DNA from 2 places in the Streptosporangium sp. NPDC050284 genome. Region 2 is predicted to be linked to the other one. Evidence: riboswitches for the same ligand, from Rfam matches in the RefSeq annotation. Region 2 holds a riboswitch; the other holds the start of a gene.
The links. Region 2 has a riboswitch for glycine ahead of gcvT (glycine cleavage system aminomethyltransferase GcvT). Riboswitches for the same ligand answer to the same signal wherever they lie in the genome.
Positions count from the first base shown of each region.

Region 1: another riboswitch for glycine. It lies ahead of gcvP (aminomethyl-transferring glycine dehydrogenase); the one in region 2 lies ahead of gcvT (glycine cleavage system aminomethyltransferase GcvT).

Region 1 covers NZ_JBITIZ010000013.1:240,402-248,013, reverse strand. The annotation lists gene ACIBH4_RS28650 (CDP-alcohol phosphatidyltransferase family protein) at 1-340, shown strand, start outside; gene ACIBH4_RS28645 (mannose-1-phosphate guanyltransferase) at 344-2,845, shown strand; gene ACIBH4_RS28640 (FHA domain-containing protein) at 3,186-3,698, shown strand; gene ACIBH4_RS28635 (MerR family transcriptional regulator) at 3,725-4,375, shown strand; gene ACIBH4_RS28630 (bifunctional nuclease family protein) at 4,455-4,925, shown strand; gene ACIBH4_RS28625 (MerR family transcriptional regulator) at 5,070-5,690, shown strand; glycine riboswitch at 5,706-5,798, shown strand; gene gcvP (aminomethyl-transferring glycine dehydrogenase) at 5,978-7,612, shown strand, end outside.
Region 2 covers NZ_JBITIZ010000007.1:373,959-381,570, forward strand. The annotation lists gene ACIBH4_RS19180 (DUF6286 domain-containing protein) at 1-24, shown strand, start outside; gene ACIBH4_RS19185 (hypothetical protein) at 252-2,372, opposite strand; gene ACIBH4_RS19190 (L-serine ammonia-lyase) at 2,444-3,820, opposite strand; gene gcvH (glycine cleavage system protein GcvH) at 3,893-4,282, opposite strand; gene gcvT (glycine cleavage system aminomethyltransferase GcvT) at 4,279-5,370, opposite strand; glycine riboswitch at 5,404-5,498, opposite strand; glycine riboswitch at 5,499-5,597, opposite strand; gene ACIBH4_RS19205 (gamma-glutamyl-gamma-aminobutyrate hydrolase family protein) at 5,669-6,364, opposite strand; gene ACIBH4_RS19210 (3-oxoacyl-ACP reductase) at 6,521-7,297, opposite strand; gene ACIBH4_RS19215 (aldehyde dehydrogenase family protein) at 7,303-7,612, opposite strand, start outside.

The sequences.
Region 1 (7,612 bases), on a different contig from region 2:
CCTGTTCGGCCTCGCCATGCGCGAGATCATCCCCTGGTGGCTGGCGCTCGCCATCCCGCTGCGCGACGTGATGCTGCTGGGCATCCCGCTCATCCTGCGCCGTCTCGGATACGGCCCGGCACTGCCCGTGCACTTCCTCGGCAAGGCCGCCACCGCGAACCTGCTCTACGCCTTCCCCCTGCTCTTCCTGGCCCATCACCCCTCCTGGTACGCCGAGGCGGCGGAGATCGTCGGCTGGTCCCTCGCCATCTGGGGCACAGGTCTGTACTGGTGGTCCGGAGTGCTGTATTGGGTACAGGTGCGTCAGCTGACCAGCGAGGCCAAACGCCTTAAGAGGTGATCTGTGAAGGCCGTCGTCATGGCGGGCGGGGAAGGGACACGGCTCCGGCCGATGACCGCGAACCAGCCCAAGCCTCTCCTGCCCGTGATCAATCGGCCGATCATGGAGCATGTGCTCCGCCTGCTGAAACGGCACGGTTTCACCGAGACGGTGGTCACCGTGCAGTTCCTGGCGGCTCTGGTCAGAAACTACTTCGGCGACGGCGACGAGCTCGGCATGAGCCTGCACTACGCCACCGAGGACACGCCGCTCGGCACCGCGGGCAGCGTCAAGAACGCCGCCGACCGGCTCCGTGACGACCGCTTCCTGGTCATCTCCGGCGACGCGCTGACCGACATCGACCTGAGCGACATGATCCGCTTCCACCGCGAGAACGGCGCGATGGTCACGATCGGGCTCAAGCGCGTCCCCAACCCGCTGGAGTTCGGCATCGTCATCGTCGACGACCAGGGCAGGGTGGAGCGCTTCCTGGAGAAGCCGACCTGGGGCCAGGTCTTCTCCGACACCGCCAACACCGGCATCTACGTGATGGAGCCCGAGGTCCTCGACGAGATCGCGGCCGGGGAGTCCGTCGACTGGTCGGGCGACGTGTTCCCCAGGCTGCTGGAGCGCGGTGCCCCGCTGTACGGCTACGTGGCCGACGGCTACTGGGAGGACGTCGGCACCCACGAGAGCTACCTCAAGGCCCAGGCCGACGTCCTGTCGGGGCGGGTCAAGGTCGACATCGACGCCTTCGAGGTCTCGCCGGGCGTCTGGGTGGCCGAGGGGGCCTCGGTCGACGCCGACGCCGTCCTCAAGGGCCCCCTCTACATCGGCGACTACGCCAAGGTCGAGGCAGGGGCCGAATTGCGCGAGTACACCGTGCTCGGCAGCAACGCGGTGGTCAGGGAGGGAGCCTTCCTGCACCGCGCGGTCGTCCACGACAACGTCTACGTCGGGCCCAGCGCCCACCTGCGCGGTTGCGTGATCGGCAAGAACACCGACCTGATGACCGCGGCCAGGGTCGAGGAGGGCGCCGTCGTCGGCGACGAGTGCATCATCGAGGCCGAGGCGTACATCTCCTCCGGCGTCAAGATCTACCCGTTCAAGACCATCGAGGCCGGGGCGGTGATCAACAACAGCGTCATCTGGGAGCCGCGCGCCCAGCGCAACCTGTTCGGCCCACGGGGGGTGTCGGGGCTGGTGAACGTGGAGATCACCCCCGAGCTGTGCGTACGGCTGGCCAGCGCGTATGCCACCACCCTGAAGAAGGGCGCCTCGGTCATCACCTCCCGCGACTCCTCCCGTGCCGCGCGGGCGCTGAAGCGGGCGGTGATCAGCGCGCTGAACGCGAGCGCGATCAACGTGCTCGACCTGGAGGCGTCCCCGCTCCCGGTGGCCCGCTTCCACACCGCCCGGGAGAACGCCGTCGGCGGCATCGCGCTGCGCACCACCCCCGGCGACCCGCAGAGCGTCGACATCGTCTTCATGGACGAGCACGGCGCGGACCTGTCCCCGGCGGCCCAGCGCAAGCTGGACCGGGTCTTCTCCCGGCAGGAGTTCCGCCGCGCCTTCCCCGGAGAGATCGCCGAGCTGAGCTTCCCCGCCAGGGCGGTGGAGGACTACACGCACGAGCTGCTGCGCCTGGTCGACATCAGCGGGGTGCGCGACGTCGACATGAAGGTCGTGGTCGACTGCGCGGGAGGCACCTCCTCGCTGGTGCTGCCCAGCCTGCTGGGCCGGGTCGGGGTGGATGTGCTGACCGTCAACAACCGGCTGGACGACGCCTCGCCCACCGAGACCCTCGCCGAGCGCCGCCGTGATCTGCAGCGCCTCTCAGAGCTCGTCAGCTCCTCCAGGGCGGCCTTCGGGGTGCGCTTCGACCCGGTGGGGGAGCGGGTCGCGCTGGTGGACGAGATGGGCCAGCTGATCAGCGAGGAGCGCGCCCTGCTGGTGGTGCTCGACCTGGTCGCCGCCGAGCGGCGCGGAGGCAGGGTGGCGCTGCCGGTCACCACCACCCGGGTGGCGGAGCAGGTCTGCAGGTTCCACGGCGTGCAGGCCGAGTGGACCTCCACCGCGATCGACGCGCTGACCACCGCGGCCAGGGGACCGGAGACGATCTTCGCGGCCGACGGGCGCGGCGGTTTCATCGTGCCCGAGTTCGGGCCCACGGTGGACGGCCTGGCGGTGTTCCTGCGCCTGCTGGGCCTGGTCGCCAGAACCAGGCTCTCGCTCAGCCAGATCGACGCCAGGATCCCCGAGGCCAAGCTGCTGCGCCGGACCGTGCCGACCCCGTGGGCCGCCAAGGGCGCGGTGATGCGCTCGGTGATCGAGGCCGCCGAGCACTACCGCATCGACACCACCGACGGGGTCCGGGTCGTCGCCGAGGACGGCGGCTGGGCCCTGGTGCTGCCCGATCCGACGGAGGCGGTCACCCACCTGTGGGCCGAGGGCTTCGACGTCGACTCCGCGCAGAGCCTGATCGAGCACTGGGCGCGGGTGGTCGAGGATGCCGCGGGCGGCTGAGGGGCCCAGGCGGGGTCCAGACGGGCGCAGGAGGAGGGTCGTGAGCGAGGGCCGTGAGCCGAGCGGAGCGGGGAAAGCCGGGCGGGAAGGGGGGCGGATGAGGGCTCGGGGCCGAGCGGTCGCGACAAAACACAGCGCGGCGCCATGGACCGGAGACAGTGCCCCACTGTAACTTTGTCACCGACCGTACCCGCGGTTCAGCGTCAACCTTGACCTTCGCGCCTCATCACTGTATGTTGCGGCATTCGCAGTCCGAGAAAACACTTGAGAAGCGAAGAAGCGAGGCGCGCATCACTGAGTACCGTTGCCGCGTCTTCGCGGTAGGAGGCCGAGCCGATCGATGCCGAGCGTCTACTGCACGCAGTGCGGTCATGCCAACCCTGAGGATGCCCGTTTCTGTTCACGATGCGGGTCGCCGCTTACCAAAGCCGAGACCGCCGGAGACAGCACATCGACGATCTCCCTCTCCGGGATCGAGGCATACGAGGCGGAGACAGGTGAGACGCTTCTCGCCGAACGGCAGGCCGTCGAGCAGTTGCCCCCGGGCACCGCGTTGCTGGTCGCGATGCGCGGCCCCAACGCCGGCAGCCGGTTCCTGCTCGACAGCGATCTCACCACCGTGGGCCGCCATCCGGAGAGTGACATCTTCCTCGACGACATCACGGTCTCGCGCCGTCACGTGGAGTTCTACCGGCGCGGCGGCGGGGTCTTCACCGTCCGTGACGTCGGCAGCCTCAACGGCACGTACGTGAACCGCGAGCGCATCGAGGAGGTCCCGCTGTACGGCGGGGACGAGGTGCAGATCGGCAAGTTCCGCCTCGTCTTCCTCACCCGCGGCGCCGCTGGAGGATGATGAGCTCGCAGGCCGCTCGTGCGCACATGAGCATCGGGGAGGTGCTCGCCCTCCTGCAGGGCGAGTTCCCCGACGTCAGCATCTCCAAGATTCGTTTCCTGGAGGGCGAGGGGTTGATCGAGCCGGAGCGCAGTCCCTCCGGTTACCGCAAGTTCAGCTACGCCGACGTCGAGCGGCTCCGTTACATCCTCAGCGAGCAGCGTGACCGCTACCTGCCGCTGCGAGTGATCAAGGATCATCTGGAGGCGGCCGATCGCGAGGAGCGCCCGGCCGCCCGGCCGCGCGCCGTCCCCGACGACGCTCCTCCCGAGCTCAGGCTCACCCGCGAGGAGTTGATCTCCGCCGCCGAGCTCGACGAGGAGACCCTCGCCGAGCTTGAGGACTACGGCCTGCTGGCTGCGGTGGCCCGCTACTACGACGCCGAGGCGCTGGCCGTGGCCCGCAGCGTCGGAGCCCTCGCCGCCTTCGGCCTGCGCGCCCGCCACCTGAGGGCGGTCAAGGCCGCGGCCGAGCGCGAGGCGGGTCTGGTGGAGCAGGCCGTCGCCCCTCTGCTGCGCCGTCGCGGGCCGGGCGCGATCGACCAGGCCGACGAGACGGCGAGGGAGATTTCCGGCCTGCTGCTGGAATTGCACGCCTCGCTGCTGCGTTCCGGCGTGCGTGGGGCTCTCGGTCGGTGAGAGCCTGACCAGGCACTCGTACCCCCACGAGTGTTACGTTGAACAAACCGGTCGGAATCCAGCGAAGACGGAGCAGCCCGTGTTGCAGATGGAGGTCGTGGGCGTTCGAGTTGAAATGCCCTCCAACCAGCCGATCGTCTTGTTGAAAGAGACACATGGGGAGCGTTACCTACCTATCTGGATCGGCATGACAGAAGCCACGGCGATCGCCATGGCCCAGGCCGAGGAGCCACCACCCCGGCCGCTCACTCATGACCTGTTCCGTGACGTGCTCGAAGGGCTCGGAGTCCGGCTGAGCACGGTCAACATCGTCGCCCTGCGCGACGGCATCTTCTTCGCCGATCTCGTGTTCTCCAACGGGGTGGAGGTGAGCGCGCGTCCCTCGGACTCGATCGCCTTGGCACTTCGCACCGGTGCACGTATCTTCGCGAGTGAGGATGTGGTCCGGGAGGCGGGGGTGATCATCCCCGACGACCAGGAGGACGAGGTGGAGAAGTTCAGGGAGTTCCTTGACACGATCACGCCCGAGGACTTCGGCCGCGCGGGGTAGGAATTTCGGTGCATTTACGCTTCACGACGCGCCGAGTGAGGTCGTTGACTGGACTTGGCCCCAGTCCTACGGTGCATGTGAACCCTGCGGCCGTGCGTAAACCCCCAGATCAGGCCGTGGGATGAGAGAAAGCCGGAGGTCCGCGTGGCGGTCAGCAGCGGCGAGGGTAGAAACGCCGATCAGGATGACCCGAAACGACGCCAGTCGGCACGTCAGCGCGCGGGTGAAGAGGGTCTGCTGTTCGACGGGCAACCGGTGAAGGTGCCCGCCGACATCGGCTACAGGGGCCCGACGGCCTGTTCCGCGGCCGGTATCACCTACCGGCAACTCGACTACTGGGCGCGCACCGGCCTCGTCGAGCCCACTGTGAGAGCCGCCCACGGATCCGGCTCCCAACGCCTTTACGGCTTTCGCGACATCCTGGTCCTCAAGGTCGTCAAACGGCTCCTCGACACCGGAGTCTCCCTCCAGCAGATCCGCATCGCCGTGCAGCACCTGCGCGACCGGGGCGTCAACGACCTGGCCGGGATCACCCTGATGAGCGACGGGGTGAGCGTCTACGAGTGCACCTCGCCCGACGAGGTGATCGACCTCCTCCAGGGCGGCCAGGGAGTCTTCGGCATAGCACTGGGACGGGTGTGGCAGGAGGTGGAGGGCTCCCTCGCGGATCTGCCCGGCGAACGTGCGGAGTCGAGCGAGGGCCCTTTAGGCGATCATCAGGCCGATGAGCTGGCCCGCCGTCGCAGAGTACGACGAACCGGGTAAACTCGGACTCGCTGCTGACCCTGTGCGGGAGAGACCCCGACAGTGAGCGGGGCGCCGAAGGAGCAACCTCCCCGGAATCTCTCAGGCACCCGGTACCGCACGGACGAGGCAACTCTGGAAAGCAGGCGCGCCGGCCAGGTGCGCCTCACCGACGGTGCAAGCCTCCCGCCACGGGTAGGTGAAGCTCTCAGGTCACGACGCGTGAGACGGTCGTGATGACAGAGGGGGAGACCAGGCATACGCCCGCGCCCAGCGCCGGTCTCCACCCCGTCCCGGGAGGCTTCACAATGACCGACCTGTCATCGCTCAGCGAACTCGGCTCCCTGCCGTTCTCCACCCGCCACATAGGGCCGGACGACGCCGGCCAGACCCGCATGCTGGAGGCGGTCGGATTCGCCTCGGTAGCCGACCTGGTCGCGGTGGCCGTGCCCGAGGCGATCCGCTCCGCGGGACGGCTGAGCCTGCCCCCGGCGGCAGGGGAGTCCGAGGCCCTCGCGGAGCTGCGAGTCCTCGCCGGGCGCAACACCGTGCTCACCTCGATGATCGGCCTGGGCTACCACGACACGATCACTCCGGGCGTCATCCGCCGCAACCTCCTGGAGAACCCCGGCTGGTACACCGCGTACACGCCCTACCAGCCGGAGATCTCCCAGGGCCGTCTGGAGGCCCTGATCAACTTCCAGACCGTCGTCTCCGACCTGACCGCCCTCGACGTCGCCGGGGCCTCCCTGCTCGACGAGGCCACCGCCGCCGCCGAGGCGATGACCCTGGCCCGCCGCGCCGGCCGCGGCCCCTCGAAGGTGTTCGTGGTCGACGCCGACGCGCTGCCGCAGACCAAGGCGGTGCTGCGCACCCGCGCCGAGCCGCTCGGCATCGAGCTGGTCGAGAGCGACTTCACCGCCGAGCTTCCCGAGTGTTTCGGGGTACTCGTGCAGTATCCCGGCGCCAGCGGCAGGGTCCGTGACTTCCGCGCCATCGCCGACGCCGCCCACGCGCGCGGCGCCCAGGTGGTCGCCGCCGCCGACCTGCTCGCCCTCACCCTCCTGGCCGCGCCCGGCGAGCTCGGCGCCGACATCGCCGTCGGATCCTCGCAACGCTTCGGCGTCCCCCTCGGCTTCGGCGGCCCCCACGCCGCCTACATGGCGGTCCGCGACGGTCTCCAGCGCCAATTGCCCGGCCGCCTGGTGGGGGTCTCCCAGGACGCCGACAAGCGTCCCGCGTACCGGCTCGCCCTTCAGACCCGCGAGCAGCACATCCGCCGCGAGAAGGCCACCAGCAACATCTGCACCGCGCAGGTGCTGCTCGCCGTGATCGCCGGCATGTACGCCGTCTACCACGGCCCCGAGGGCCTGCGCAGAATCGGCCGGCGCACCCACAGGTACGCCGTCGTGCTCGCCGAGGGCCTGCGCCAGGGCGGTGTCGAGGTCGTGCACGACACCTTCTTCGACACCGTGCTCGCCAGGGTGCCCGGCCGCGCCGAGGAGATCGTCGCCACGGCCCGCGAGAACGGCGTCAACCTGCGCCTGGTCGACGCCGACCACGTGGGCGTCACCTGCGACGAGAGGACCGAGCCGCTCCACCTGGAGCAGGTCCTGGCCGCCTTCGAGATCAGCGGCGCCGTGCTGGCCGACCTCGACGCCGCCGCCCACGACGCGCTGCCCGCCGCGCTGGCGCGGGTCAGCGACTACCTGACCCATCCGGTCTTCCACAGCCACCGTTCCGAGACGGCCATGCTGCGCTACCTGCGAAGGCTCCAGGACAAGGACATCGCGCTCGACCGGTCGATGATCCCGCTGGGCTCCTGCACCATGAAGCTCAACGCGACCACCGAGATGGAGCCGATCACCTGGCCGGAGTTCGCCGGGCTGCACCCGTACGCGCCCGAGGACCAGGCCGCGGGCTACATCGAGCTGATCGGGGAG
Region 2 (7,612 bases):
CGGCTGCGCAGGAAGGGGGCCTGATGAGGCCCTACCCGGGCAACCGGATCGGCCTGGCCGTCACGGGGACGGTGCTGGTGTGCGCCGGGCTCTACGCCTCCCTGAGGGGACGCGGTGACCTGCCGGGACAGGCGCCCGATGCCAGGCTCGTGCCCCGAGGGTTCCCCCGGTGGCTGGCCGCGCATCCGTTGCCGGGCTGGCTGGTCGCGCTGCTGCTGGTGGCGCTCGCTCTCCTGGCGCTGCGGTGGCTGCTACACGCCCTGGGATGGGGACGGTGGGGCAGACGGACCGGGACGGGGACCGCCATGCTTGGAGTCGCTCTTAAAGAAGTCGAAGGGCTCACTCGTGTCCGCGTCAGGTACGTACGGCACGAGCGGTTGCGCATCGGGGTGGGCTGCGCGCCCTCGACCGATGTCGGCAAGCTCGTGTCCCGGCTGAACAGAGACGCGGTGGGGAAGGTCAGACGGGCGCTCGGGGAGGTAGAACTCGGCGTGGTGGTTCGCCTTCACGTTCGCCGCCGCTGACCCTCCGTACTCCGGCGGGTCCGCCGCCCCTCCGTACGCCGACCGTTCGCTCGTCGCCCCGTACGCCGGTCGTTCGCCCGTCGCCCCGTAGGCCGGGCGCTCACCCGTTCCTCCGTACACCATCCGGTCCGCCGCGTTTCCGTACGCGGGTGTCTCGCCCGTCGTGCCGTACACCGGCCGGTCCGCCGCCTCGCCGTACGAGGTCCTCACGGACGTGCTCTCCTTGTGAGCCCGCCCGCCGTACGACCTGTGCGCCGTCTCGTCGAAGGGGCTCGCGTACACCGGTCGCTCGGCCGTCGCGCCGTGCGAGGGGTCCTCGTCGCCGGGGCCCTCGCCCGGAGGTTCCTCGTCCGTGCTCCCCACCGGAACCTCGGGCGCGTTCTCCTCGTGCTTCTCGTGCCTGGCGCCGAAGGCGAGTCCGGCGGCCAGGCAGAGCAGCGGGAGGGCGGGGACGACGTAGCGGTGGTCGAAGGCCGCGATGAAGGGCGGCAGGATCAGCAGTATCGTCCCCGCGGCCCAGGGCAGCAGTACCGCGCCGCCGAACCTCCGCAGCCGCATCAGCACGCCGACCAGGCCGACCAACATGATCACCGCGAGGTACGGGCCCCGCACGAAGCCGTACTCCTGGTACTCGCGCAGCAGGCCCGCGTAGGGCTCGGCCATCACCGGCGCTCCCGACGAGCCCTGGTAGGCCACGGTCAGCTGCTCGGCGGTCTTGCCCTGCGAGGCGGCACTGGAGGTGAAGGGCCGCACGGTGTCGGGGAAGACGTAGGCGCTCTGTGGGCCGGGAGCCGGGTAGACGCGCCGGGTCCAGTCGAAGATGTGGGCCGCGTCCTCCAGGCCCACCCGGAGGAAGTCGAGCGGCTGGGCCATGATCGCCTGGGTGGCGAAGGCGCCCGCGAGGGCGTCGCGCTCGGCCCAGCTGCCCTTGACCTTGTTCAGCGGCGACTCGCCGTCCCAGATGTAGACGGGCGGCGCCGCGCGCTGCCGGTACGGCTCGACGGGGCACAGGGCCGCCTCGGGGCCGGCCGGCTGGATTCTGGCGCAGTCGGCGAAGGTCATCGTCCGGGCCCAGAGGAAGGTGTTTGCCCTGGTCAGTCCGAAACTGCCGTGCTCGGCCCTGAACCAGGCCGCGTACGAGCCCAGGCCGATCGCGGCGGCCAGCGTCGCGGAGAGGACCGCCCGCCACCCGGCCCGGCGGATCACCATGCAGACCAGCGCCACGGCGATGAGCGGCAGCCCGATCGTGCGGGTGACGGTCGCCGCGGCGAGCAGAGCCCCGGCCAGCGCGGCGACCCACGCCGCGGGGCGTCGCCGCCACAGCAGCAGCGTGACCGCGAGCACCGCGAGGAACTGGAAGAGCAGGTCCGCCATGACGAGGTGTTCGAGCTGGATCTGGTAGGCGTCGAGCAGTACCGGCAGCGTGGCGAGCGTCGCGCCCCACCCCGGCAGCCCGCCCAGCCTGCGCAGCAGCAGGTAGACGCAGACGGCCACGACCAGTCCGAGCAGGTGTTGCACCGCGACCACCGCGGGGATGCTGGACAGCGGCTTGAGGATCCACAGGAACAGCGAGTAACCCGCGGGACGGGACTCCAAAGGGCGAGGGTCGAGCCCGGCGTTCAGGTAGACGAAGGAGTCGGCCCAGAACCACAGGGCGGGCCGGTAGCCGAGCATGGCGAGGACCCGCAGGCCGCCACCCGCAAGGAGGGCGGTGATGAAGAGCCAGTGCGACCTGAGGAAGCGGAGCGTCCGCAGGGAGTGGGAGAGGCGGGCTGGGCGGCGGGAGCGACGGGAGCGGCTTGCCGGGGGCGTTCCCGTTACCACCGCGACCTCCCGAATCCCGCGCATGGCCACCCAGCATAGGCGTGGGATCGGAGGAGGCTGCCCGTGATGCGAAATTTGGTAGCGATTGCCCGCTGTCAGCACTCGATGACGTTCACCGCGAGCCCGCCCCGGCTGGTCTCCTTGTACTTGTCGAGCATGTCGCGGCCGGTGTCGCGCATCGTCTTGATGGCCTTGTCCAGTGAGACGAAGTGGCGGCCGTCGCCGCGCATCGCGATCCTGGCGGCGGCGATGGCCTTGATCGAGGCGACCGCGTTGCGTTCGATGCACGGGATCTGCACCAGACCACCGATCGGGTCGCAGGTGAGCCCCAGGTTGTGCTCGATGCCGATCTCGGCGGCGTTCTCGACCTGCTCGGGGGTTCCGCCCATCACCTCGGTGAGCCCGGCGGCGGCCATCGAGCAGGCCGAGCCGACCTCACCCTGACAGCCGACCTCGGCGCCGGAGATGGAGGCGTTCTCCTTGAACAGCACGCCGATCGCCCCGGCGGTCAGCAGGAAGCGGATCACGCCCTCGTCGTCGGCGTCCTTCGTGAAGCGGTCGTAGTAGGTGAGCACGGCCGGGATGATGCCCGCGGCGCCGTTGGTGGGCGCGGTGACGATCCGGCCGCCGGCGGCGTTCTCCTCGTTGACCGCGAGGGCGAAGAGAGAGACCCAGTCCATCGTCTGCAGCGAGTCCTTCTCTCCCGGCTCGCTCCGCAGCTGCCGGTGGAGCTGGTGGGCGCGGCGGCGGACCTTCAGGCCGCCGGGCAGCACGCCCTCCTTGCCGATGCCGCGCCGCACGCACTCGCTCATGACCTGCCACAGGACGAGCAGTTGGTCGCGGACCTCGGCCTCGGTGCGGCCGAACGCCTGCTCGTTCTCCAGCATCAGCCCGGAGATGGACAGGCCGGTCTCCGCGCACTGGGCGAGCAGCTCGGCGGCCGTGGTGAAGGGGTACGGCAGGACGGTGTCGTCGGCTTTGATCCGGTCGGCGCCGGTGGCGTTCTCGTCGACGACGAAGCCGCCGCCGACCGAGTAGTAGACCTTCTCGCGGATCGTCTCGCCGGACTCGGACAGGGCGGTGAAGCGCATGCCGTTGGGGTGGCCGGGGAGCGAGATCTTGCGTTCGAAGACGAGGTCCTCGCCGATGACGAAGGGGATCTCGCGCGATCCGTACAGGGAGATGGTGCCCGACTCGCGCATGGCGGCGAGCCGGCCCTCGACCGCGTCGACGTCGACGAGCTCGGGTTTCTCGCCGGACAGGCCGAGCAGCACGGCCTTGTCGCTGCCGTGGCCCTTGCCGGTCAGGCCCAGCGAGCCGTACAGGACGGCGCTCACCCGGGCTGTCTTCTCCAGGAGCCCGTCCTGGTGGAGGCCGCGGGCGAACTTGTGGGCGGCGGCCATCGGGCCGCCGGTGTGCGAGCTGGACGGGCCGATTCCGATCTTGAAGAGATCGAAGACGCTGATCGTCATCTGAATCCTTCCAGCGTGGACGGCCACGCGCGCCCTCCGACGCGCGTGACCGTGACGCGAGCGGGGAAAGGCTTAGGACTCACCTGAGGTGAGCGCGGCGTACTCCTCGGGCGACAGCAGGTCGTCGGCGGAGCCCTCAAGACGTACGCGGAACAGCCAGCCCTCACCGTAGGAGTCGCTGTTAACAAGCGAGGGGTCGTCCACGACGGCCTGGTTGACCTCCACGATCTCGCCGTTGACCGGCGCGAAGATGTCGCTCACCGACTTGGTCGACTCGACCTCGCCGACGGCGTCACCGGAGGCGACCGTCGCGCCGACCTCGGGCACCTGCACGTAGACCACGTCACCCAGCGCCTCGGCGGCGTAGGCGGTGATGCCCACGGTGAGGGTGAGGCCGTCATCGATGCCGGAGATCCACTCGTGTTCCTTGGTGTAGTGCAGGTCCTCGGGAATGCTGCTCATTTTTTCCTCCTGTAGAAAGGCAGTGCGACGATCTCGACCGGCTCGTGGCTGCCCCTGATGTCGACGGCCAGTCCTGACGACTGGTCGTTGTCCACGTAGGCCATCGCGATGGGCCTGCCCAGTGACTGGGAGGGCGCCCCGCTGGTGACCTCACCGACGACCGCGCCGTCACCGGCGACCACCACCGGATACCCGTGCCGGGGCACCCTGCGGCCGGTCGCGACGAGGCCCACCAGGCGGCGGGACGGCGGGACGTCCTTGAGGGATTCGAGGGCGGCCCGGCCGACGAAGTCGCCCGGTTTGTCAAACCTCACCACACGGCCCAGCCCGGCGTCGAACGGGGTCAGGCCGGCCGACAGCTCGTTGCCGTACAGCGGCATCCCGGCTTCCAGCCGGAGGGTGTCGCGGGCGGACAGGCCCGCGGGGATCAGGCCGTGCGGCGCGCCCGCCTCGGTGAGGGCGGCCCAGAGCGGCTCGGCGTCCTCGGCCGCGACGAACAACTCGAAGCCGTCCTCGCCGGTGTATCCCGTACGGGCGACGAGGGCCTCGCGGCCCGCGACGACGGCGGGCAGGCCGGCGTAGTACCTGAGCCCTTCGAGGTCGGCGTCGGTGAGCGAGCCCAGGATCTCCACGGAGCGCGGCCCCTGGACCGCGACCAGTGCGTACCGGTCGGAGCGGTCGTCCACCGCGGCGTCGAAGCCCTTGGCGCGGCCGGTCAGCTCGGCGGCCACCCGGGGGTAGTTGGAGGCGTTGGCGACGACCATGAACTCGGCGGGGGCGAGCCGGTAGACGATCAGGTCGTCCAGCACGCCTCCCCCGGCGTCAACGATCATCGTGTAGCGGGCGCGGCCGGGTTCCAGCGCGGAGAGGTGGCCGATCAGCGCGTAGTCGAGGGCTTCGGCGGCCTGCGGGCCCGTCACGAAGATCTCACCCATGTGGGAGAGGTCGAACAGGCCGGCCGCCTTGCGGACCGCGTTGTGCTCGGCCGACTCGCTGCCGTAGCGGAGCGGCATCAGCCAGCCCGCGAAGTCGGTCAGCGTCGCGCCGAGGGACTCGTGGACGCCGCGCAGCGGCGTAGGTCGGGACATGTGCGCACCTCAGACAAGGGACAGATGAGAGCATCCTCCCCCTCTGTCGTGGGTGCCTGAGAGTTTCATCCGAGTTTTACCGGACTTTCACCTTCGGCGAGGTCGTGGGACCTGCTTTCCAGAGGGCACCTACCCGCACGGTCCTTTGCCTTGAGAGGTTCGCGGGGAGGGCTTGCTCCTTCAGGGGTCCTGGGCTGGCTGTCAGGACGCTCTCCCGCACGGGTTCACCGGTGTCGCCGCCAGCCTAACCGCCCGCACCGGCCGAGCGAAATCCCCTCACGGCCCCGATCCGTGCCGGTCAGGGGGCGGCGTGCCGTACCAGCGCCTCGAACAGAGCCGACTCGTCGTCGGTCTCGGGGTGCCACTGGACGGCGACGGCGAAGGGGTGGTCGTCCACTTCCACGGCCTCGACCGTGCCGTCCTCGGCGTGGGCGGTCACGGTGAGGCCCTCGGCGAGCCGGTCGAGGGCCTGGTGGTGGTAGTGGGCCACCTCCACGGTCTCGGTCCCGAAGATCTTCGAGGTGTGGCTGCCGGGGGCGAGCCGCACCGGCATCCTGCCGTACCGGCCGGGGGCCGGGGCGTGCCCGGCGTGGCCGACCACGTCGGGCAGGTGCTGGTGGAGGCTGCCGCCCAGCGAGACGTTCAGGATCTGCATGCCCCTGCAGATCCCCAACAACGGCGTGCCCCGCTCCAGAGCCGCCTCGACCAGTCCCAGCTCGGCGTCGTCGCGGAACGGCCTGACGTAGCCGGTCCGCTCGTGCGGCTCCCGCCCGTACCGCTCGGGGCCGACGTCACCGCCACCGGCGAGGATCAGCCCGTCCAGGCGTTCCACCAGCGCCGAGGGGTCGCCGGCGGGGGGCAGGATCACCGGCTGCCCGCCCGCGCGGGCCACGTGGTCGACGTAGTCGTACGGCAGAAGCGCGGTGGTCGTCTCCCAGACGGTGAAGCGCGCGGGCTCGACATAGCAGGTGATGCCGATGACGGGACGGGACATGATCTCCTGTCTTGCTCTTGCCGGAACTCCTGGCTGCCCCCGAAGCCGGGCGGTGGAGCCGCGTCCCCTCCTCGCACGGTATCGACCACGGCGGGCCGACCCGGGAAAGGGCCGGGGACATGCCGGGACGACCCACGGGGGAGAGGGACACGAGGTCTACAGCGGGGTGACGTACGCGCCGGAGATGCCGCCGTCCACCAGGAACTCGGAGCCGGTGATGAAGCTCGCGTCGTCCGAGGCGAGGAACGCCACCGCGGCGGCGATCTCGGACGCCTCGGCGAAGCGGCCCACCGGGATGTGGACGAGGCGGCGCTGCGCCCGCTCGGGGTCCTTGGCGAACAGCTCCTGCAGCAGCGGCGTGTTCACCGGCCCCGGGCACAGCGCGTTCACCCGGATCCCCTCGCGGGCGAACTGCACGCCCAGCTCGCGGGACATGGCGAGCACCCCGCCCTTGGAGGCGGTGTAGGAGATCTGGCTCGTCGCCGACCCCATCACGGCGACGAACGACGCGGTGTTGATGATCGACCCCTTGCCCTGCCGCCGCATGTACGGGATGGCGTGCTTGCAGCACAGGTAGACCGAGGTGAGGTTCACCTCCTGGACCCGGCGCCAGGCGTCGATGCCGGTCTCCAGGATCGAGTCGTCCTCGGGCGGCGAGATGCCCGCGTTGTTGAACGCGATGTCCACGCTGCCGTAGGTGTCGAACGCGGTCTGGAACACGCGGGCGACGTCGTCCTCGTCGGTCACGTCGGCCCGCACGAACAGTCCCCCGACCTCCTCGGCGGCCGCCGAGCCGGTCGTCTCGTCCAGGTCCACGCACACGACGCGGGCGCCTTCGGCGGCGAACCGGCGCGCGGTGGCGAGGCCGATCCCGCTTCCGGCGCCGGTGATGACGGCGACCCTGTCCTGCAAACGGTCCTGCAAACGCAGCATCGCTTCTACTCCTCGGAAATGAAGACGTTCTTGGTCTCGGTGAACGCTGACAGGGCGTCGGGGCCCAGTTCGCGGCCGAGGCCCGACTGCTTGAAACCGCCGAACGGGGTCCAGTAGCGGACGCTCGAATGCGAGTTGACGCTGAGGTTGCCCGCCTCCACCGCCCTGGCCACCCGAAGCGCCCGGCCGACGTCGCGGGTCCAGATGGACCCGCTCAGGCCGTACGGGGTGTCGTTGGCGATCCGTACGGCGTCCGCCTCGTCGTCGAACGGCACCACCGACACCACGGGGCCGAAGATCTCCTCGGTGAACGCC